3 linked regions of the Euzebya sp. genome follow. The protein of the gene in region 2 interacts with the protein of the main gene of each other region in a pairwise test. Links are inferred from orthologs where the notes say so. Each region holds a gene or a part of one and is shown on either strand. Other genes may lie near its edges. The genes, in order: ACEQ2X_RS05450, groL and aceE.

Region 1 (6,972 bases), on a different replicon or contig from region 2:
CTTCGTCGTCCTGGGCGTGCTGGGCCATCGTGATCGCCGCCCTGTCGTACGTGTCCCTGCCCGCGGTCGGGGGTGAGCAGCGCACCAGGAGCAACTCACCGGTGACCGTGGCGAGGATGCCCACGATCCTCATGGTCCTGTTGCTGACGTTCCTGTCGGTCGCCGCGCACTACGGTGCGTACACCTACATCACGTTGCTGGTGGAGCTGATCGACTTCACGGGCGGCATGGGGATGGCGTTGCTGATCTTCGGGTCGGCTCGGTCCTGTCGCTGGTGATCTCCGCCCGGTACATCGACGTCCACCTGCGCCCCTTGATCGTCATCACCTTGGCCGTCGGTGCCATCGCGATGGCATTGCTGCTGCTCTTCCGGGGGACGCCCGGGATCTCCCACATCGCGTTCCTGCTCTGTGGCCTGTCCGTCGGACCGCTCGTGACGATGTACCAGACCGCCGTCAGCACGCAGGTCGAGGAGGCCGAGGACGTCGCCACGTCGGTGCAGTCGAGCGTCTTCAACTTCTCGATCATGATCGTCACCGGGGTCGGCGGGCTGCTGCTGGCCGCCATCACCGAGCGATCCGGCGTCCGGTCCATCGTCTACGTGTCCCTCGGGTGCTTCGTCGCCGCCGCCGTCATCGCCTACTTCGTCGAGACCACCCTGCGCTCGTCCCCACCACCCGCCCACGACAAGGAGACGCCGTGAAGAAGTTCACCAACGCCCGGATCTACCGGCAGCACGACGCGACCAGCGAGATCCTGGTCGACGGCGGCGTCATCTCCCGGATCGGCACGGATCTCCCAGGAGCCGAGGAGGAGATCGATCTGGGCGGCCGGCTGGTGGTGCCCCCCTACGTCGACCCCCACCTCCACCTCGACTACGTCTACACCGCCCAGAGCGAGGGCGCCGCGAACACGAGCGGCACGCTGTTCGAGGGCATCGAGCGCTGGCACCACGTGAAGAAGACCCAGACACTGGAGGACGCCAAGGAGCGGGCGCTGAAGGGCATCCGCGAGGAGGTGTCCCACGGCGTCCAGTTCATCCGCACCCACATCGACGTGTGACGGATTCCGAGCTGACCGGGTTGACGGCGATGCTCGAGATCCGCGAGCAGCTGGAGGACAACGTCACCATCCAGATCGTCGCCTTCCCGCAGGAGGGCATGACGCCTTCGACCGCGGCGACGAGCTCGTGGAGGAGGGCCTGCGGATGCGACGAGACCGACGACCCGATGAGCCGCTTCGTCGAGCTGCTCAACGCCCTGGTGATGACCGCGGGGATCGGCACCCGCTCGACCGCCAGCCACACCTGCTCCTTCGGCTCGGCCGACGACGCCTACGCATTCCGCATGAGGGGCCTGTTCCAGAGGTCCGGGTTGAACTTCATCGCCAACCCCACCGAGAACGCCTACCTGCAGGGACGCCAGGACACCTATCCGAGGCGGCGGGGTCTCACGCGGGTGAAGGAGATGTGGGCGAGCGGCATCAACGTCTGCTTCGGGCAGGACTCGATCAACGATGCGTGGTACCCGGCGGGCAACGGCAACATGATGAACATCCTCGACAACGGCATCCACCTGGCCCAGACCATGTCGTTTCGACGAGCTGGACCGGTGCTTGGACCTGATCACCTACAACGGCGCGAAGACGCTGAACGTCGAGGACCAGTACGGCATCGAGGAGGGCAAGCCCGCCAACTTCCTGGTGCTGGACGCGGACTCGCCGTTCGAAGCCGTCCGCCAGCGCGCGAGCGTGCTGGCGTCGATCCGCAACGGCGAGTACCTGTTCAAGCGTCCCGAGCCGTCCTACGAGATCGAGCTCGACCTCTTCAGGGCGACGACAGAGCGACGGGCCGCTCCCGGATCAGCCCTCGCCCATGCCGGGGACGGGCTCGGGGGCGGCGTCGCGGCGCACGACCTCCTCGATGCGCTTGCCGACCTCGCTGTCGATGCTCGTCCAGTAGCCGACGGCGCGATCCAGCACCTCGCCGCGCACGCCACCCAGCAGGGAACCGCTCACCTGCTCGACGAGCCGGTCCCGGGCGCCGTCGTCGAACACCTCGCGCACCAACGTCCCCGGCTGGGAGAAGTCGTCGTCGTCGCGACGCAGGGTGTAGGCGGCGCGCACCATGTCGCCGTCGACCGCCCACGACTCCTCGGGCGTGGCGTCGCCGTCGGCCCACGCACGGCCTGCGGAGTTCGGGGCGTAGACGGGCTGGCTGCCCGAGTGCTCGTATGCCATCTGCCCGTCGAAGAGGTAGGAGTTGACCTCGACGCGGGGGCGGTTGACCGGCAGCTGGTGGAAGTTCGTGCCGATCCGGTTGCGCTGGGCGTCGTTGTAGGCGAACGCCCGGCCGAGGAGCATCTTGTCCGGCGACAGGCCGATGCCCGGGACCACGTTCCCCGGTGAGAACGCCGCCTGCTCGATCTCGGCGAAGAAGTTCTCCGGGTTCCGGTTCAACCGCATCGTCCCGACCGGGATGAGGGGGTAGTCGCCCTGGGGCCAGATCTTGGTGAGGTCGAAGGGGTTGAACCGGTAGTCCTTGGCGTCCTCGTACGGCATCACCTGGACCTTGAGCGTCCACGAGGGCAGGTCGCCCCGCGCGATCGACTCGAACAGGTCGCGCCGGTGGAAGTCGGCGTCGGACCCGGCCAGGTCGGCGGCCTCCTGGTTGGTGAGGGTCTGCCAGCCCTGGTCGGTCTTGAAGTGGTACTTCACCCAGAACCGCTCGCCGCCGGCGTTCACCCACATGAAGGTGTGGGAGCCGAAGCCGTCCATGTGCCGCCAGGTGCGCGGCAGGCCGCGGTCACCCATCAGGTAGGTGACCTGGTGCGCCGACTCGGGGTTGAGGGTCCAGAAGTCCCACTGCATGTGGTTGTCGCGCAGGCCGGAGTCGGGGAGGCGCTTCTGGCTGCGGATGAAGTGGGGGAACTTCATCGGGTCGCGGACGAAGAAGATCGGCGTGTTGTTGCCGACCAGGTCGTAGTTGCCCTCGGAGGTGTAGAACTTGATCGAGAAGCCGCGCACGTCGCGCCAGGTGTCGGGGCTCCCCATCTCGCCCGCCACGGTGGAGAAGCGGATCAGCATGTCGGTGGAGGCGCCCGGCTGGAACAGGGCGGCCCGCGTGAACTGCGAGACGTCCTCGGTGACCTCGAACGTGCCGAAGGCGCCGGCACCCTTGGCGTGGGGCTGGCGCTCGGGCACCTTCTCGCGGTTGAAGTGCGCCATCTGCTCGAGGAAGTGCACGTCGTGCAGGAGCAGTGGGCCGTCGGTGCCGACCGTCAGCGAGTTGCGGTCGCTGGGGGCCGGCGCCCCCGAACCAGTGGTGGACCGACCATCGGGACGAACCTCAGAGCCGGACATCGCTCTCCTCCTGTGGGTGACCGGCCACCCTCACATCGCCCGCACACGGGTCATGGCCCCTGACCGGGGTGGCTCGCAACGGTCTGGCCGCGGTGTCCTGTACCCGACCCGACAGTAGCAAGCGGCGCCACTCCCGTGCGCGCCACCGCGATGACCGCCCGCCGCCACCGGTCGATCACATCTCGACGTGCCGCGTGCCCGTCGCGACCCGCGACGCCACGCGTCGGGTGCGGACGCCACGGCGTCGGTCACGGAACAGCCGATGCGACGGCCTGCAGGTGGCCGTCGACGAGGTGGTGGACGGTGTCGACGTGATCGAGCTGGCTGCGGTCGTGGGTGACCATGAGGGTGGCGACGCCGTGGCGGTGGGTCAGCCGGGAGAGCAGGTTCACGATCTGGCTGCCGCGGTCGTGGTCGAGCGCCGAGGTGGGTTCGTCGACCAGCAGCACGTGGGGGCGGTTGATCAGCGCGCGGGCGATGCCGACGCGTTGGCGTTCGCCGCCGGACAGCTGGTGGGGTCTCCGGTCGATCTTGGAGGCCAGACCGAGTTCGGTGAGCAGCTCGACCGCGTCGGCGCGTCGAGCGCGGGGGTTCCCTCCGCGCAGGTGGACGCCGACGAGCAGCTGATCGACGGCGGTCAGCGAGACCAACAGGTTGACGCCCTGGAACACGAACCCGATGCGGTCCGCGCGGACCGCGGTGCGCGTCGCGTCGTCGAGAGCGGTCACGTCGGTCCCGGCGATCGTGACGGTGCCGGACTGCGGGCGCAGCAAGGTGCCGGCGACGGCCAGCAGGCTCGACTTGCCCGAACCGGACGGGCCGGCCACGGCGGCGAACTCGCCGGCGTCCACCGAGAGGTCGATGCCGTCGAGAGCGGTCAGGGTGGCGTCGCCGTCCTCGTAGGTGAGGGTGATGTCGGTCATCGTCAGCGTCATCGGTTGGCCCCCAGGGCGGTCAGCGGGTCGACGGTGGTGATGGAGCGCACGGCCACGACCGCGCCGAGCAGGCCGATCACCACGAGGGCGAGCAGCGGTGCCACGGTGGTGGTGGCCGTGGAGACGAACGGGACGGTGCTCGAGACCAGACGGCCGATGCCGTACCCGATGCCACCCCCGACCACGGCAGCGGTGGTCAGCACGATGACGGCCTGGCCGAGGGCGTCGCCGAGCAGGTACCGCGTCGAGGCGCCCATCGCCTTGAGGATCGCGATGTCGTGGCGTCGCTGCATCGTCCACACGGTGAAGAAGGCACCGATCACGAGAGCCGAGATGACCAGGAGGAACCCGCGGATCATCTGCAGCGACCCGTTCTCCTCCGCGTAGCTGCCGATCGCGGAGAAGCTGTCGCCCACGGACTGGACCGTGGTCCCGGCGACCGGGGCGACCCCGTCCAGGCCGTCGGGTGCGTCGAGGGCGATCGCGGTGACGGCACCGTGGGCGCCGGCGAGCCGGTTCCAGTCCGACAGGTCGACCCACACCACGGGCGAGTGGGAGAACGACGCGTCGTCGGTCGTGCCCGCCACGGTCAGGGCCGTGTCACCGATCGCGACGTGGTCGCCGACGGCGAGGTCGTGGTCGTCGGCGAGGCTGCGTGGCACCACGACCGTGGTGTCGTGGTCCAAGCTCGCGGGTGCCGCGGCGTCGGCCGGATCGACGCCGAACAGGACCACGCCGATGTCGGTGTCGCCAGTCGTCAGGTTGGCGCGGCTGATGCCGAGCGGTGCAGCCGCGGCCACCCGTGGTCGCGATGCCCAGGCGTCCACCGCTGCAGCGCCGAATCGGCTCTGCTCGAACGAGGGCCCGTCGCTGGTGTCCTGCAACACGATGTGGGTGGCGTCAAGGCCCGCGATGGCGGAGGTGTTCTCCGCACCGAGCCCGGCGGTCAGGCCCGACAGCATGACGACGAGCAGGGCGACCAGCGCCACGACCGTGGTCATCAACGCGAACCGACCTCGGGCGAACCACAGATCGCGCAAGCCGACGAACATCATCTGCCTCCTCCGACGCTTCCGCACCGATGCTCGACGCCGTCGTGAGCGGCGCCATCCATCGTCGGATGGGGTCGTCGGCAACGATGGTTCGACCGGAGGACCGCGGCCGCCCGCGGCGTCGACGTCGACTTCCGTGTGGTGGGCCAGCCCCAGCGCCTGCCGGTCGCCCACGAGCTCGCGCTGCTCCGTGTCGCGCAGTCGGCGTTGGCGAACGCGACGACCCACGGGCGCCCCCACGACGTGCGGGTGACGTTGTCCTACCTCGACGACTGCACCGCGCTCGACGTGGTCGACGACGGCGTCGGGTTCGACCCCGACGCCGTCCGGGCCCGCGCCGACGGGTCGGGGTTCGGCTTGCAGGTCATGCGCGAGCGGCTCCGCGACGTCGGGGGAACGCTCGTCGTGGAGAGCGCCCGCGGCGAGGGCACGGCGGTGATGGCTGCGATCCCCCGGAGGCCCGAGTGATCCGGATCCTGATCGTCGATGACCATCCCGTCGTCCGCAGCGGACTGCGGGCCGTGATCGACAGCCAGCCCGACCTCGCGGTGGTCGGTGAGGCCGCCACGGGCGAGCAGGCCGTCGGACGGGCGGTGCTCGACTTGCCCGACGTGGTGCTGATGGATCTGCAGATGCCGGGCATCGGCGGCGCAGCCGCCACCCGACGGCTCACCGAGCTCGACGCGTCGCCACGGGTCATCATCCTCACGACCTACGACACCGACGCTGACATCCTGTCCGGGCTAGAGGCAGGCGCCGTCGGCTACCGGCTGAAGGACGCCCCGCCCGAGGAGCTGTTCGACGCGATCCGCTCGGCGGCGGCGGGAGAGACCGTGCTGGCATCGACCGTCGCGTCGCGGCTGGTGGACCGCGTCCGCCAGCCCCCACGCGACGCGTTGAGCACCCGGGAGCTCGAGGTGCTCGACGCGGTCGCCGAGGGGCTCGGCAACCGGGCGATCGCCCGCCGGCTGCACATCAGCGAAGCCACCGTCAAGACCCACCTGGTCCACATCTTCGCCAAGCTCGACGTCGACACCCGCACCGCCGCCGTCGCAGCCGCGGTCGACCGAGGGCTGATCAGACTGCGCTGACCACCGCACCACCGTGACGACAGGCCGCGGACGCCGCGGTCGCGTCATGGATGAACCCCACCACGTGGCACGTCTACGGGTCCACGAGGAGCACACGGAGCCTGGTGGGTCCTCTGCCCTCACCTGGGGCCTCGATAAGCCCGGTCTTCGACGGTACGTCGATCCCGCGACGGCGACCCGGCGACATCTCCGGGCCGGCCGGTTGCGCTACTGGCCGCCCTTCTGGACGTAGTTCTTGACGAACTCCTCGGCGTTCTCCTCGAGGACGCCGTCGATCTCGTCCAGCAGGTCGTCCACGTCGGAGGTGTCGACCTCGGGGGCGTCCTGCTCGACCGTGGACTCCTGCTCCTCGGTCTGCTTGCCCTTCTGCTTGCGGACCTGTCCGCCGTCGCTCATCGCAGCCTCCTGGGGGGTCTGACGTCACCGGGAGTCTACTGGCCCGCCGGTGCCAGCACCTCCAGGGTCACCGGGGCGCGGCCGGCCTCGATGATGCCCAGCCGCTCCCCCGCCGCGCGGGTCAGGTCGATCCTCCCC
Region 2 (6,910 bases):
GCTGGCCCACGACCTGCCGTTCATCGGGGTCAACCACCTCGAGGGCCACGTGTGCGCGACCCAGCTCGAGTACGGGCTGCTCGACCCCCCGCTGCTGGCGCTGATCGTGTCCGGCGGGCACACCAGCCTGGTCCGCCTCGACGCGTCCGGGACGTTCTCCACGATCGGCGCGACGATCGACGACGCGGCCGGCGAGGCCTTCGACAAGGTCGCGCGCTTCCTCGGCCTCCCCTACCCCGGCGGCCCCGAGATCGACCAGCTCAGCCGGACGGGCGACCCGACCGCGATCGCGTTCCCGCGGGCGATGCTGGGCGACGGCACCTACGACTTCTCGATGTCCGGCCTCAAGACGGCCGTGATCCGCGAGCTCCGCCGCCGTGACGCCGCGGACGAGGAGATCGTGCTCAGCGACGTCGCCGCCTCCTTCACCGAGGCGATCGTCGACGTGCTGGTCGCGAAGACCCTCGACGCCGCGGCCGCCGAGGACATCGGCACGGTCACCCTCGTGGGTGGGGTGGCCGCGAACACCCGCCTGCGGGAGGCGATGACCGACGGCTGCGCCCGCACCGGGCGGCGCCTCCTGCTGCCCCAGCCGGTGCTCTGCACCGACAACGGGGCGATGATCGCGGCGGCCGGCTTCAACCGGCTGGTCGCGGGGCAGCGCACGCCGCTGGACCTGGACGCCGACCCCGGCCTGGGGTTCTCGCCGCTCGCCCGCACATGACGACGACCCCCGCCCGCGCGACGGCGCAGCGGCTGCGCCCCGACGACGTCCCCCGCGTGACCGCGGCCCTCGAGTCGGACTTCGGCCGGCTGGGCGCCGGCATGTGGGACCCGCGTCACCACTACCTGCTCGACGCGCTCGACCGCGGTGAGGTCGACCGGTTCGTCGTCTTCGGCGACGACCGCCCCCGCGCCGTGGTCCACCTGGGCCTGACGGGCACCGTCGTCCCGGCCGGCGACCCGGCGGCGGCGGAGGCCCTCGCGCCGTCCATCGACCGGGCCCGCTGGCGGATCCTGATCGGCGACGAGCCCCTCGCCCGCGCTCTGGTCGAGGCGAGCAGCCGGTCGTGGTGGCGGCGCCGGCCGAGCACCCGGGTCCAGCGGCTGATGACGACCGACGCGGCCGGCGTGGCGCCGGGTGCGCCCATCGAGGGCTTCCGCCGCGCCTCCCGGGCGGACCTCGACCTCCTCGAGGACTTCGCCTGCCGCCTCCACGTCGAGGACCGGATGGGCCCGCCGCTGGTCGGCGGGGCGCGCCAGGGCGTCCGCCACCGCATGGCCGAGAGCGTGGACCGCGGCATGACCTGGGTCGTGCAGCGCCACGGGCGGCCGGTGGCGAAGGTCGACCTGTCGCTGCACTCGCTGCGGCGGGGGGCCCAGATCGCCGGCGTCTACGTGCAGCGCGACGTGCGGGGCCGCGGCATCGCCACAGGCATGATCGCGACCCTCGCCCGCGAGCTGCTCGACGGGGGGCTGCCCGTCGTCAGCCTCCACGTCCGCGACGACAACGTCGCGGCCATCGCCGCCTACCGCCGCGCCGGCTTCACCGAGCGCGGCAACTGGATCCTCGCCCTCCGCTGACCGTCAGACCTGTGCCAGGACGCCCTCGTCCTCGAGGCGGATGACGAGGTCCTCGGGGTCGGTGCCGTAGATGACGCTGAGGGCGCGGAGGTCCTCACCCCGTATCGTCAGGACGTTGCCGTTGAAGTCGCCGCGCTGCAGCTGGATCGTGTGCGCGAACCGCGAGACCGGGCGGAGGTCGGGATCGAGATCGGCGCGGGACAGCTTGCGCAGGTCGAGCATGATCTTCGACGCCGCGGAGCTGGCGGTCGACGGCAGGTCCTCCTTCGGCAGCAGCTCGGAGACCGGCACGTTGTAGAACTCGCTGAGCTCGGCCAGCTTGGCGACGCTGACCGCGCGATCCCCGCGCTCGTAGGACCCGACCACGACCGCCTTCCAGCGGCCCCCCGAGACCTCCTCCACCTGCTGCAGCGTCAACCCCTGCTGCTGGCGGATGGCCCTCAGCCGCGCCCCGAGGCGCTTCTGGTAGTCAGTGGCCACGTTCACTTCTCCTCCTGCCGCAGCCCCCGTCGAGGGCTGTGACGATCACGGACCGTGTCGGTCGGTCTCTCTCAGCGTTCAACTCTAACACAGAGTCACGTCCGACAGAAACACGTTCCGTACAGGGTTCTGCGCGCTGGGGGTGGTCGACCGCCCCCTGTCCGGGCGGACGAGGGGCACGGAGGGAACCTGAGCCCGATGCGCTCAAGACGGGGGGACGGCGTTTGCACCGTGGTCCGAGGAGTGCTAACGTGCTCCGTGCTGGCACTCATCGCCAACGAGTGCCAGGGACCCAGACCACGTACATCCCCACGTACACCGACACCTGGAGCCCGGCACCGGCGCACGGTCATCGAACGACCGCGCCGGGTGCGCCGGACAAGGAGGAGCAACACATGGCGACCGCTACCAAGGTTGCACTGAAGCCGCTGGAGGACCGCGTCGTCGTGCAGGCGAACGAGGCCGAGCAGACCACCGCCAGCGGTCTCGTGATCCCCGACACCGCCAAGGAGAAGCCGCAGGAGGGCACGGTCGTCGCCGTGGGCCCCGGTCGCGTCGGCGACGACAACGAGCGGATCCCCATGGAGGTCGCCGAGGGCGACACGATCATCTACTCCAAGTACGGCGGGACCGAGATCAAGCTGGGCGGCGAGGAGTACATCATCCTCAGCGCCCGCGACATCCTCGCCAAGGTCGAGAAGTAGGAAGAGGTAGAGAACACATGGCCAAGCAGCTGAAGTTCCACGAGGACGCGCGCCGCAAGCTCGAGTCGGGTGTCAACCAGCTCGCCGACGCGGTCAAGGTGACCCTCGGCCCCAAGGGCCGCAACGTGGTCCTCGAGAAGAAGTGGGGCGCCCCCACCATCACCAAGGACGGCGTCACCGTCGCGCGCGAGATCGAGCTGGAGGACGCCTACGAGAACATGGGCGCCCAGCTCGTCAAGGAGGTCGCGACCAAGACCAACGACGTCGCCGGTGACGGCACCACCACCGCCACGGTCCTGGCCCAGGCCATGATCAAGGAGGGCCTGCGCAACGTCGCAGCCGGTGCCAACCCGACCATGCTGCAGCGCGGCATGCAGTCGGCCGTCGAGCGCGTCGTCGAGAAGATCGGCGAGCTCGCCCGGGACATCGAGACCCAGGACGAGATCACCAACGTCGCCGCCATCTCCGCCAACAACGACGAGGGCGTCGGCCAGGTCATCGCCGAGGCGATGGACAAGGTCGGCAAGGACGGCGTGATCACCGTCGAGGAGTCCCAGACCTTCGGGCTGGAGCTCGACTTCGTCGAGGGCATGCAGTTCGACAAGGGCTACATCAGCCCGTACATGGTCACCGACACCGACCGCATGGAGGCGGTGTTCGAGGACCCCTACATCCTCATCGCGAACCAGAAGATCGGCTCGGTCCAGGACCTGCTGCCGGTCCTCGAGAAGGTCATGCAGGCCGGCAAGCCGCTGGTCATCATCGCCGAGGACCTCGAAGGCGAGGCCCTGGCGACCCTGGTGGTCAACAAGATCCGCGGGACCTTCCAGTCCGCCGCGGTCAAGGCCCCCGGCTTCGGTGACCGCCGCAAGGCCATGCTGCAGGACATCGCGATCCTGACCGGTGGCCAGGTCATCTCCGAGGAGGTCGGCCTGAAGCTGGACGGCGTCACGCTGGACCTGCTGGGCCGCGCCCGCAAGGTGACGATCACCAAGGACAACACCACGATCGTCGAGGGGAACGGCTCCCAGGAGGACATCGACGGCCGGATCAAGCAGATCAAGGGCGAGATCGACAACACCGACTCGGACTGGGACCGCGAGAAGCTCCAGGAGCGCCTCGCCAAGCTGTCCGGCGGCGTCGCCGTCGTCAAGGTCGGCGCGGCCACCGAGGTCGAGCTCAAGGAGAAGAAGCACCGCATCGAGGACGCCCTGTCCGCGACCCGCGCCGCGGTCGAGGAGGGCATCGTCGGCGGTGGCGGCACCGCGCTCATCCAGGCGGCCTCCGCGCTCGACAAGCTGGACCTCGAGGGTGACTACCTGACCGGTGCGAACATCGTGAAGGCCGCCCTGAGCTCGCCGCTGTACTGGATCGCCACCAACGCGGGCCTCGAGGGCTCCGTCGTGGTCGAGAAGGTCCGCAACCTCGAGCCGGGGCAGGGCCTCAACGCCCTCACCGGCGAGTACGGCGACCTGATCTCCGCCGGCATCGTCGACCCCGCCAAGGTCACCCGGTCGGCCCTGCAGAACGCCGCGTCCATCGCCGGCATCCTGCTGACCACCGAGTCCCTGATCGCTGACAAGCCCGAGCCCAAGGAGGCCGCGGGCGCCGGTGGCGGTCACGACCACGGCATGGGCGGGATGGACTTCTAGGTCCAGCCACCCAGGCACGCACACCTCGAAGGGGCGCCCACCGGGCGCCCCTTCGTCATGTCCGCGAACAGAACCGGAACACGTCATCGACAGGGGGGCGGCCGAGCCGTACCGTCACGCGCTCCGCACGCCGCCCGGCGGCGGACCCTACGCAGTTGGAGGTCCGGTTGAAGCTGTTCAGAACCCTCGCGATCGCGTGCCTGGTGGTGTCCCTCATCACGCCGGCCGCCGCCGCGGACCCCGAGTACCAGATCGTCGACGGCGAGCCGGCCGCCGACGGCGCCTACCCCTGGATGGCCGCGTTCCTCTTCGACGGCGGACAGGGCTGCGGAGCATCGGTCATCGCACCCCAGTGGATCCTCACCGCAGCGCACTGCGTCCTCGACGACCGCGGCCAGCCGGCGGTCTCCGTCGACCAGGTCTCCTTCGCCGTCGACACGACGAACTGGACCGAGGGCGGCCAGGTGCTGACCGCTGCCGAGATCATCGCCCACCCCTCCTACGACCCCCTCACGACCAACAACGACGTCGCGCTGGTCCGGACCAACGAGGCGGCGCAGGTCACCCCGGTCGCCCTGGCGGGCACCGGCGAGGCGGCCCTGGAGGCGCCCCCCACCGTCGCCCGGGTCATCGGCTACGGCGCCCTCGGCACCGACCGCGAGGGGTCCGAGCAGCTGCTCCAGGTCGACGTCGACGTCCGCGACGATGCCGTCTGCGCGCCGTTCTGGCCCCAGTGGGAGGACCTGACCATGCTGTGCGCCGGCAACCCGACCGAGGACTCGGCCGACCCCGGCCGCGACTCCTGCCAGGGCGACTCAGGCGGCCCGCTCTTCGTCGAGCGCGACAGCGGCCCGGTCCAGATCGGCATCGTCTCCTACGGCGGCGAGTGCGGCGTCGGCTCACCCGGCGTCTACGCCCAGGTGTCGACCTTCAGGCAGTGGATCGACGGCATCGTCGGCGGCCAGGTCCAACCCGACCAACCCGACCCCGGCCCGGCCGGCGAGCAGCCCGACGGCGCGGCCGCCGACCCCCTCCGCGTCGGCGGGGACGACCCGGTCGCCAACGCCATCGCCATGTCCCAGCTGATCTTCCAGGGCGACGCGTCCTTCGGCGTGCTCGCCGCCTCGGCGAACTTCCCCGACGCCCTCGGCGGCTCGGCGCTGGCGTCCTACCACGGGCCGCTCCTGTACGTCGACGCCGCCGGGCAGCTCGGACCGGCGACGCTCGCCGAGTTCCAGCGCACCGTCCCCGCCGGCGGGGTCATCTACATCCTCGGGGGCGTGGCCGCGGTCAGCGCCGAGGCCGAGCAGCAGCTCATCGCCGACGGCTTCGAGGTCGTCCGGCTGGGCGGCTCCGGACGCCAGGAGACCGCCCGGCTGGTCGCCGAGGAGGTCATCGCCACCGTCAACGGGGGCGAGGTGCCGCCGTTCGACTCCGTCATCGTCGCCTACGAGGGCAACTGGCCCGACGCGGTAGCCGTCGGCCAGATCTCGGCGTGGTTCGGCATCCCCGTGCTGCTGACCCCGACCGACACCCTCGGCGGCCCCGCCGCGGAGTACCTGTCCACCTACCAGCCGACCACCGTGATGGTCCTCGGCGGCGACGCCGTGATCGGCCAGGCGGTGCGCGACGAGATCGAGGCCATCACCGGCCCCGACACCCTCATCGAGCTGCAGGGCCCGAGCCGGATCGCCACGAGCGCCGACATCACGGTGTTCAACCGCTACGAGCTGTTCCCGCTGAACGCGGAGATCTTCGAGTTCAGCGGCGAGCCGATCACCGAGCCGGAGGTCGTCCTCGCCGTGAACCTGCGGCGCGACGACGCGTTCGCGCACGTGCTCGCCGCCTCCCAGGTCGTCGGCAACGTCGGTGGGGTGTTCGCCCCGCTCGAGGGTGACGGCAGCGCGGTCGAGCAGTCGGTCCTCGACTCCATCTGCGGCCTCGACGCCGAGGTCATCGCCATCGGGAGCACGAGCCTGGTGGCCGACGCCGCCCTCGCGCCGCTCCAGGCCGCCTCCGCCGGCCAGGGGTGCGCCGCGGGCTGACAGGAGCACACGACCCGCTGGGGGCGTCCGCCGGACGCCCCCGGCGCGGTCCTGCTAGGGCAGGCGGCCGACGTGCGCCATCGCGCGGCGGATCAGGATGTCCTGGCCCCCGGACATCTCGGTCGCCACGAGCGGCGACGTGGCGTCCTCGACGGTCAGCCAGGAGAACTCGAGGGCGTCCTGGGAGGGGGCGCACTCCCCGGTGACCGGGACGATGAACACCAGGCTCACCGCGTGCTGGCGGATGTCGCTGAACCCGGTGCGCTCGGGCGTGGGGAAGTACTCGGCGATCGTGAACGGCGCGACCTCCGCCGGGAGGAGCGGGTCGGCCTCCGGCCCGAGGTCCTTGGTCAGGTGGCGCCACAGCGCCTCGCGGACCGTCTCGCCGTACAGCACCCGGCCGCTCACGATCGCGCGTGACACCGAGCCATCGGGTCGGGGCCGC
Region 3 (7,255 bases), on a different replicon or contig from region 2:
TCTCCCCTCCGCACCCAGGAGCGACGATGACGAAGCGATACCGGGAACCCGTCGAGGTCCACGTCGACGACGCCGACAGCACCGCCGAGGACCGGGCGGTCCCCGCCGGGTTCACCTGGCGGGGCGGCCGCTACCGGGTGCTGGCGGTCCTGGGGCACTGGCGCGAGGACGCGGCGTACTGGACCGGGGGAGGGGTGGAGGTGCCCCAACGGGACCTGTGGCGGGTGGAGGCGCAGAACGGAACTCCGACACGGGGCATCTACGAGCTCGTGGCCGAGGGCGGCACCTGGCGCCTCGACCGGGTCTGGGACTGACGCCGGCTAGACCGCGGCGGTCGCGGTGACCAGCCGCTCGACGGAGTTGCGGACCAGGGCACGGCCCTCATCGATCAGCACCGGGTCGCCGTCGGGCTCGTGGCGGAACGCCGCCTCGAGCATCGCGTCGGCGACCGTCCAGGGGATCCGCAGCTGCTCGACGGTCAGGTTCGTCGGGACGGTCCGGCTCTGGACGCGGATCAGCATCCGGCGCACCCGCCGATCGAACCACTCGCGGTGGCGGTCGGTGAACCGCGACGAGCACCGCAGCGCACGGAAGGCCGGGACGGCGCGGTAGTGCGCGACGTAGGTGTCGTAGACCCCGGCCGCCACCTCGACCAGCGGTTCGGGTTCGGTCGGCAGCGCCCGGTTCAGCACCGCGTCGTGGCGGTCGAGCAGGCGCAGGACCAGCTGGTCGAACAGCGCCCGGACGTCGTCAGCCTGGGCGCGGACCGTCGACAGCGGCAGCGACGCCCGCTCGGCGACCGCATCCAGCGTGATCGCGTCCACGTCGCCGTCGACGACCAGCGCCTCGGCGGCGTCGAGCAGCGTCGTCAGGCGTGCCCGCCCCCGACGCCCCCCAGGTCGTCGGAACGTCGTCGTCGCGTCCGTCGGCGGAGACATCGTCTCACCCTAGCGGCCGACCCGGCTCCTGTGACCCCCCGGGTCAGCCCGACCGCGGCAGGTGCCGCCGGAGGTGGGCCAGGGCGACGGGGTCGATCGACACCGCGTCGGTCCAGCGCTCCTCGAGGTTCTCCCACCCGAGGTAGCCCATCAGCGCATGGGCCAGGGGTTGCCCCTCGGCCAGCCACCCGCCGCCGCGGAGGCGCGCGGCCACCTCGACGGTCAGGTCGTCGTCGAGGGGCACCCACTCCTCCGCCGGCGCCCGGTCGAAGTGGTGGTCGCGGATCTCGAGCAGCTCGCCGAGCCGGGTGATCGGGTCGTCGTCGTGATCGACCCGCAGGTCGACCAGCCGGTCGTGGTTGCCGCCGTACCCGCCGCCGGGCTGGCGCACGACGACGGCGGCCGACTCCATCCCGCGCTTCTCCCCGCCAGCGGCCTGCCCCGCCTCGAGCGCCGCCAGCAGCCGGTGGGCCAGCGGTCGGGCCGTGGCGGCGAGGAACGCCTCTGCCATCGCGTCGACCACCTCCGGCCCGACCAGCACGTTGCCCTGGATCGCGAACCCGGGGCCGACGCGGTGCCCCCGCCAGGCGAAGCAGGCCTCGCCGGTGTGGCTGGCCGCGCGCCCGTCCGCGGCGACCAGGCCCGTCTGGCGCTGGGCGGCCATCGGGTCGTCGACGACCAGGTCGTCGAGGATCGCCTGGGGGTCCTCCCCGGCCTCGAGGCGGTCGAGCGCCCGCGGCCCCACGGTGACGTCCGGGAAGGCCTGGACGGCGCACGCCCCCACCCCGCCCCGCGCCCAGGGCACGAGGTTCCCGACGGCCAGGAACTTCGACTGGACGGCCACCCCGACCTGGTCGCGGTCGGGGTCGGCGGCAGCGATGGAGTAGGTCATGGCCGCTACCGTAGGTGCCCGCAGGCGCGGACTCGACAGCGCCAGGAGGGCCAGATGAGCGACACCCAGACCCCGGTGATCGTCCCCGACGTCGACGAGCTGACGCGGGTCGAGGAGCGCGAGCAGCTCCGCCGCACCGATGACGGCGACCACGACCGCTTCGCCCACTACGTCTGGGGACGCAACCCCCGGGCAAAGGTGACCGAGTCGATGGTCACCGGCGTGCCGATCAAGGCGCTGTGCGGCAAGAAGTGGGTGCCCAGCCGCGACGGGTCCAAGTACCCGGTGTGCCCCGACTGCAAGCGGATCAAGGACCGCATGCAGGGCCGCGGTGGCGGGGACGGCGACGGCGAGTAGCCATCACCCGGGGCCGGCTACTCGCCCGACCCCTCCTTCGAGCCGGTGAGCTGGGCGAAGGTGCCGTCATCCTGCGGCTCGCCGACCAGCAGGCAGACGATCTCGCGGTCATCCGCCTCGGTCCAGGACTCCTCGCCCGGGGTCAGCGCGGTGTAGTAGATGGCCGAGTCGGCGTACGCGGTGCCGACGTAGGGCTCGAACTCGGCTTCGCAGCGCTCGCGGGCGAGCTCGTTCAGCGCGGACTCGCCCGGGTACGCCTCCTCCTCGCCGCCGGGGTGCTGGGGGAGGGCGAAGACCTCGGCGTCGTGGGCCTCCTCGCAATCGACCGACTCGTAGTCGTCGATCTGGGACCCGTCGGGCAGGTTGACGCAGTCACCGATGGTGAAGGCGAGCGCCGAGGGGCTGCAGGCGCCCACGAGGACGGCGAGGGCGAGGAGCAGGCCTGGCAGCAGGCGGCGGGTGGAGCGCATCGGTTCAGGGGTCCCTTCCGGGGTGGACGGTCGTCGCGCGCGAGCGCGTCCGGGGAGGATACGCACCGACGGCTCGACCGCACCGTCCGGCGGGAGCCGCGTCACCGACCTGTCAGCACCGGATCTCCGCGTCCGCACCCCTCGACGGCGTGGCCGCGCCGCATAGGCTCTGGTGCACCGAAACCCGTACGGAGGGCATCACGTGAGCGACATCCACCGCGATCCACAGCGCATCATCACCGATGGGATGCCGACCCAGCTGCCCGACGTCGACCCTGCCGAGACCCGGGAGTGGATCGACTCGTTGGAAGCCGTCGTCAGCCACCACGGGCGGGAGCGTGCGAGGTACCTCATGCTCCGCCTCCTCGAGAAGTCCCGCGAGATCGGCGTCGGCGTGCCCGCGCTCCGCTCGACGGACTACATCAACACCATCCCGCCCTCCCGCGAGCCGGACTTCCCCGGCGACGAGGAGATCGAGCGCCGCATCCGCTCCTACATCCGCTGGAACGCCGCGGTCATGGTGACCCGCGCCCAGCGCCCGGGGGTCGGCGTGGGCGGGCACATCGCGACCTACGCCTCGGCGGCGAGCCTCTACGAGGTCGGCTTCAACCACTTCTTCCGGGGCAAGGACCACGAGGGCGGCGGGGACCAGCTCTTCATCCAGGGCCACGGATCGCCAGGCGTGTACGCGCGGGCGTACCTGGAGGGACGGCTCAGCCAGGAGCAGCTGGACCTGTTCCGCCAGGAGTCGCAGGCCGGCGGCCTGTCGTCCTACCCCCACCCCCGGCTGATGCCGGAGTTCTGGGAGTTCCCGACCGTGTCGATGGGGCTCGGCGCGATCAACTCGATCTACCAGGCGCGCTTCAACAAGTACCTGCACAACCGGGGGATGAAGGACACGTCCGCCCAGCGGGTGTGGGCCTTCATCGGTGACGGCGAGATGGACGAGCCCGAGGCGCAGGGCGCGCTGACCGTCGCCGGTCGCGAGGAGCTCGACAACCTCACCTGGGTCGTCAACTGCAACCTGCAGCGCCTCGACGGGCCGGTGCGCGGCAACGGCAAGATCATCCAGGAGCTCGAGAGCCTGTTCCGCGGCGCCGGCTGGAACGTCATCAAGGTCATCTGGGGCCGCAAGTGGGACCAGCTGCTGTCCCTCGACGTCAACGGCGACCTGGTCGAGCGGATGAACGCCACCCCCGACGGGCAGTTCCAGACCTACACGACCAAGGACGGCCAGTACATCCGGGACCACTTCTTCAACACCCCGGAGCTGGCGCGCATCCTCGACGAGTCCGGCCTGACCGAGTCCGACCTGCCGGTCCTCGACCGTGGCGGACACGACTACCGGAAGGTCTACGCGGCCTTCAAGGCGGCGACCGAGCACACCGGCCAGCCGACCGTGATCCTCGCGAAGACCATCAAGGGCTGGACGCTCGGGCCGGACTTCGAGGCCCGCAACGCCACCCACCAGATGAAGAAGCTGACCCGCAAGGCGCTGACGACCTTCCGCGATCGCCTGCACCTCGACATCTCCGACGCCGACCTCGAGGGCGACCTGCCGCCGTACTACCACCCGGGGGAGGGGTCGGAGGAGATCGACTACCTCCACGAGCGGCGGCGCGAGCTCGGCGGCTACCTGCCCGAGCGCCGCGTCCAGGTGACGGCACCCGACCTGCCGGCGCACTCGGCGTACGAGGAGCTGAAGAAGGGCTCCGGCAAGCAGGAGGTCGCCACCACGATGGCGTTCGTCCGGCTGCTGAAGGACCTCTTCAAGCACGAGGGGATCGGCGAGCGCATCGTGCCGATCATCCCCGACGAGGCCCGCACGTTCGGCATGGACTCGCTGTTCCCGACCGCGAAGATCTACTCGGTCCACGGCCAGACCTACGAGCCCGTCGACCAGGCGATGCTCCTCAGCTACAAGGAGGCGAAGGACGGCCAGATCCTCCACGAGGGGATCACCGAGGCCGGGTCGATGGCGTCGTTCACCGCCGCCGGGTCGGCCTACGCCACCCACGGCGAGGCGATCCTGCCCGTCTACATCTTCTACTCGATGTTCGGCTTCCAGCGGACGGGCGACTCGATCTGGTCCGCGGCCGACCAGCGGTGCCGCGGCTTCCTGATCGGCGCCACGGCAGGGCGGACCACGCTGAACGGCGAGGGGCTGCAGCACGAGGACGGCCACTCGCCGCTGATGGCGCTGACGAACCCGGCGGTCGAGCACTTCGACCCGGCGTTCGCCTACGAGGTGGCCGTGGTCACCGAGGACGGCGTGCGCCGGATGATGGGCGAGGACGCCGAGGACGTCATGTACTACCTGACGGTCTACAACGAGCCGACCCCGCAGCCGCCGATGCCCGAGGGCCTCGACGAGTCCGAGATCCTGGACGGGATCTACCGGTACGCGACGTTCGAGGACGAGCGGTCCCACCGGGCCCAGATCCTGTCGAGCGGGTCGGCGATGCCGGCGGCGCTGAAGGCCCAGCAGATGCTGGGGGAGGACTGGGACGTCGCCGCCGACATCTGGTCGGTGCCGGGTTGGGTGCAGCTGCACCGGGACGGGGTCGCGTGCACCACGACCAACCGCGACCACCCGACTGCTGAGCCGCAGGTGCCCCTCATCACCCGCAAGCTGGGTGAGTCCCGCGGCGGCCCGTTCGTCGCGGTGACCGACTACCAGAAGGCCGTTCCCGGCCTGGTCGAGCCGTTCGTCCCCGGGCCGTTCGGGATCCTCGGTACCGACGGGTTCGGCCGGTCCGACACCCGCGAGGCGCTCCGCCGGATCTTCAGGATCGACGCGGAGTCCGTCGTCGTCGCGGTGCTCCACGAGCTGGCCCTCGCCGGCGAGATCGACGCCGAGATGGTCGCGAAGGCCATCGAGACCTACGACATCGACCCCGACCTCCGCGTCTGGGACGAGCTGCACCGCGCCCGCTAGGGCGTGGTGCAGCGCTGAGGCCGGGGGGGCGAACCGGGCTGCCTCACGAGGTCCTCTGCCATGCGACGTCGACTGCTCGCCCTCCTCGCCGTGCTCGCCTGCACGGCGGCCCTGGCCCCCGCCGCGGGGGCGGCCACCACGACCACGACCGACACCACCTCGATCGTGAAGGACGACGACCCGATCTCGAACGCCGAGATCGCCGTGCTCCTCAGCGAGGCGACGGACTTCCAGTCCGTCGACACCGTCGTGATCGGCCGGGACGACGAGTTCGCCGACTCGCTCGCGTCGGGCGTCCTGCAGGCCGACAGCCCGCTGCTGCTGGTGCCCCGCAACGGCCCGGTGCCCGCTCGGGTCCTCGCCGAGCTGACCCGCCTGGGCCCCTCGCGGGTCATCCTGCTGGGCGGTGAGAGCGCGCTCGCCCCGGCGGTCGCCGACGAGCGGGCCGCCGAGGGCTTCGCCGTCGAGCGCCGCGCCGGCGGCTCGCGCTTCGAGACCGCGGTCGCCGTCGCGGCCACGGACGCCCCTGAGGCCGACACCGTGATCCTCGCGCGGGCGTTCCCGTCCGAGGGGGCGACCGACCCGACGCAGGGGTTCGCCGACGCGCTCGCGGCGGGCGGCATGGCGGCGGAGAACCGCTGGCCGGTGCTGCTGACCGAGACCGAGCGCCTGACGGGTTCGACGCGCCAGCACCTGCTCGACGCGGGCATCCGCCAGGTCGAGATCATGGGCGGCACCGCGGCGATCAGCGACGCGGTGGAGGCCGAGATCCGCGCCATGGGCATCACCACCGAGCGGCTCGCCGGCCCGGACCGGGCCTCGACGGCCGCCGCCGTCGCGGAGAAGCGCGGCGCGCCCACGGCGGCCGACGCCGCCCAGGTGCTGCTCGTCGAGGGGCAGGGGGCGGACGCGTGGGCCGGCGGGTTCGCCGCCGCCGCGCACAGCGCGCTCAACGACGCCCCGATCGTCCTGGCCGCCGGTGACGCGCTGCCGCCCGCGACCACCGCGTTCCTGTCCGGCGCCGGCTTCGCGGTCGACACCGATGACGTCGCGGGCTTCCCCGTGCTGACCTGCGTCACGGCGCCCGGCGTCTGCGAGGACGCCCGCGTCGCCCTGGACCTGCCGCCGGCGGTCGAGATGGTGTTCACGCCCGCGGAGGGCGCGGTCGTGTCGAGCGGCCAGACGGTCCGGGTCGCGCTGCCCGGCAGCACGGCGTCCTCGGTGACCGCGGCCGGCAGCTGCCTCGCGGAGCCCGTCGAGGTGCCGGTGTCCGGTGGCGTGGTCGACGTGGTCATCACCGCCGCGAGCGAGGGCTGCGGCCTCGACATCAGCGTCGAGCTGCCGAACGGGGCGGTGCAGACGACCACGGCCACCTATGGCGTGTCCGACCTGTCCCTCGTGTCCCTCGGTGCCGACGGCACCGCCGCCGGCGGGGACTACCCGGCCATCTCGGCTGACGGGTCGCTGATGGCCTTCGTGTCCGACGGCGAGGTCGTCGAGGGCGAGTCCGACGGTCTGCGGCACGTCTACGCGGTCCGCCAGACGCCGGCGGGCCGGGAGGTCACGCTCGTCGACGTCGACGCGGACGGCCAGCCCGCCGCCGCCGGCATCACCTTCAGCGACGGCCCGCCGAACGTCGCGAGCGCCGGGTACGTGGTCT

Evidence for each region.
Region 1: the proteins of groL (region 2) and ACEQ2X_RS05450 interact in binary tests that used the Escherichia coli proteins (3 or more experiments, as listed by UniProt). The link is inferred for Euzebya sp. from one-to-one orthologs.
Region 3: the proteins of groL (region 2) and aceE interact in binary tests that used the Escherichia coli proteins (3 or more experiments, as listed by UniProt). The link is inferred for Euzebya sp. from one-to-one orthologs.

The regions. Positions count from the first base shown.
Region 1 is NZ_CAXQBR010000021.1:44,120-51,091, forward strand. What follows is about bases 2,453-5,434. They hold ACEQ2X_RS05450 (ABC transporter ATP-binding protein), read right to left. Parts: upstream 4,296-5,434; coding sequence 3,609-4,295; downstream 2,453-3,608. Other genes in these bases: ACEQ2X_RS05445 (catalase), read right to left, coding at 2,453-3,360; ACEQ2X_RS05455 (ABC transporter permease), read right to left, coding at 4,292-5,347. Also shown: ACEQ2X_RS05430 (hypothetical protein), read left to right, coding at 117-278; ACEQ2X_RS05435 (MFS transporter), read left to right, coding at 275-703; more of ACEQ2X_RS05445, read right to left, coding at 1,861-2,452; ACEQ2X_RS05460 (sensor histidine kinase), read left to right, coding at 5,489-5,815; ACEQ2X_RS05465 (response regulator), read left to right, coding at 5,812-6,438; ACEQ2X_RS05470 (ubiquitin-like protein Pup), read right to left, coding at 6,646-6,834; ACEQ2X_RS05475 (septal ring lytic transglycosylase RlpA family protein), read right to left, coding at 6,870-6,972. UniProt on the Escherichia coli protein: Part of the ABC transporter complex FetAB, which is probably involved in iron export and enhances resistance to H(2)O(2)-mediated oxidative stress. Probably responsible for energy coupling to the transport system.
Region 2 is NZ_CAXQBR010000074.1:57,285-64,194, forward strand. What follows is about bases 2,183-5,102. They hold groL (chaperonin GroEL), read left to right. Parts: upstream 2,183-2,785; coding sequence 2,786-4,420; downstream 4,421-5,102. Other genes in these bases: groES (co-chaperone GroES), read left to right, coding at 2,460-2,768; ACEQ2X_RS16400 (trypsin-like serine protease), read left to right, coding at 4,588-5,102. Outside these bases: tRNA (adenosine(37)-N6)-threonylcarbamoyltransferase complex transferase subunit TsaD, read left to right, coding at 1-724; ACEQ2X_RS16380 (GNAT family N-acetyltransferase), read left to right, coding at 721-1,584; ACEQ2X_RS16385 (transcriptional regulator), read right to left, coding at 1,588-2,064; more of ACEQ2X_RS16400, read left to right, coding at 5,103-6,465; ACEQ2X_RS16405 (DUF4916 domain-containing protein), read right to left, coding at 6,520-6,910.
Region 3 is NZ_CAXQBR010000104.1:25,276-32,530, reverse strand. The notes cover bases 2,531-5,795. They hold aceE (pyruvate dehydrogenase (acetyl-transferring), homodimeric type), read left to right. Parts: upstream 2,531-2,904; coding sequence 2,905-5,595; downstream 5,596-5,795. Other genes in these bases: ACEQ2X_RS22745 (cell wall-binding repeat-containing protein), read left to right, coding at 5,656-5,795; ACEQ2X_RS22755 (septum formation family protein), read right to left, coding at 2,531-2,657. Also shown: ACEQ2X_RS22775 (DUF6504 family protein), read left to right, coding at 27-314; ACEQ2X_RS22770 (TetR/AcrR family transcriptional regulator), read right to left, coding at 321-938; ACEQ2X_RS22765 (DUF1028 domain-containing protein), read right to left, coding at 982-1,830; ACEQ2X_RS22760 (DUF3039 domain-containing protein), read left to right, coding at 1,885-2,187; more of ACEQ2X_RS22755, read right to left, coding at 2,205-2,530; more of ACEQ2X_RS22745, read left to right, coding at 5,796-7,255. UniProt on the Escherichia coli protein: Component of the pyruvate dehydrogenase (PDH) complex, that catalyzes the overall conversion of pyruvate to acetyl-CoA and CO(2).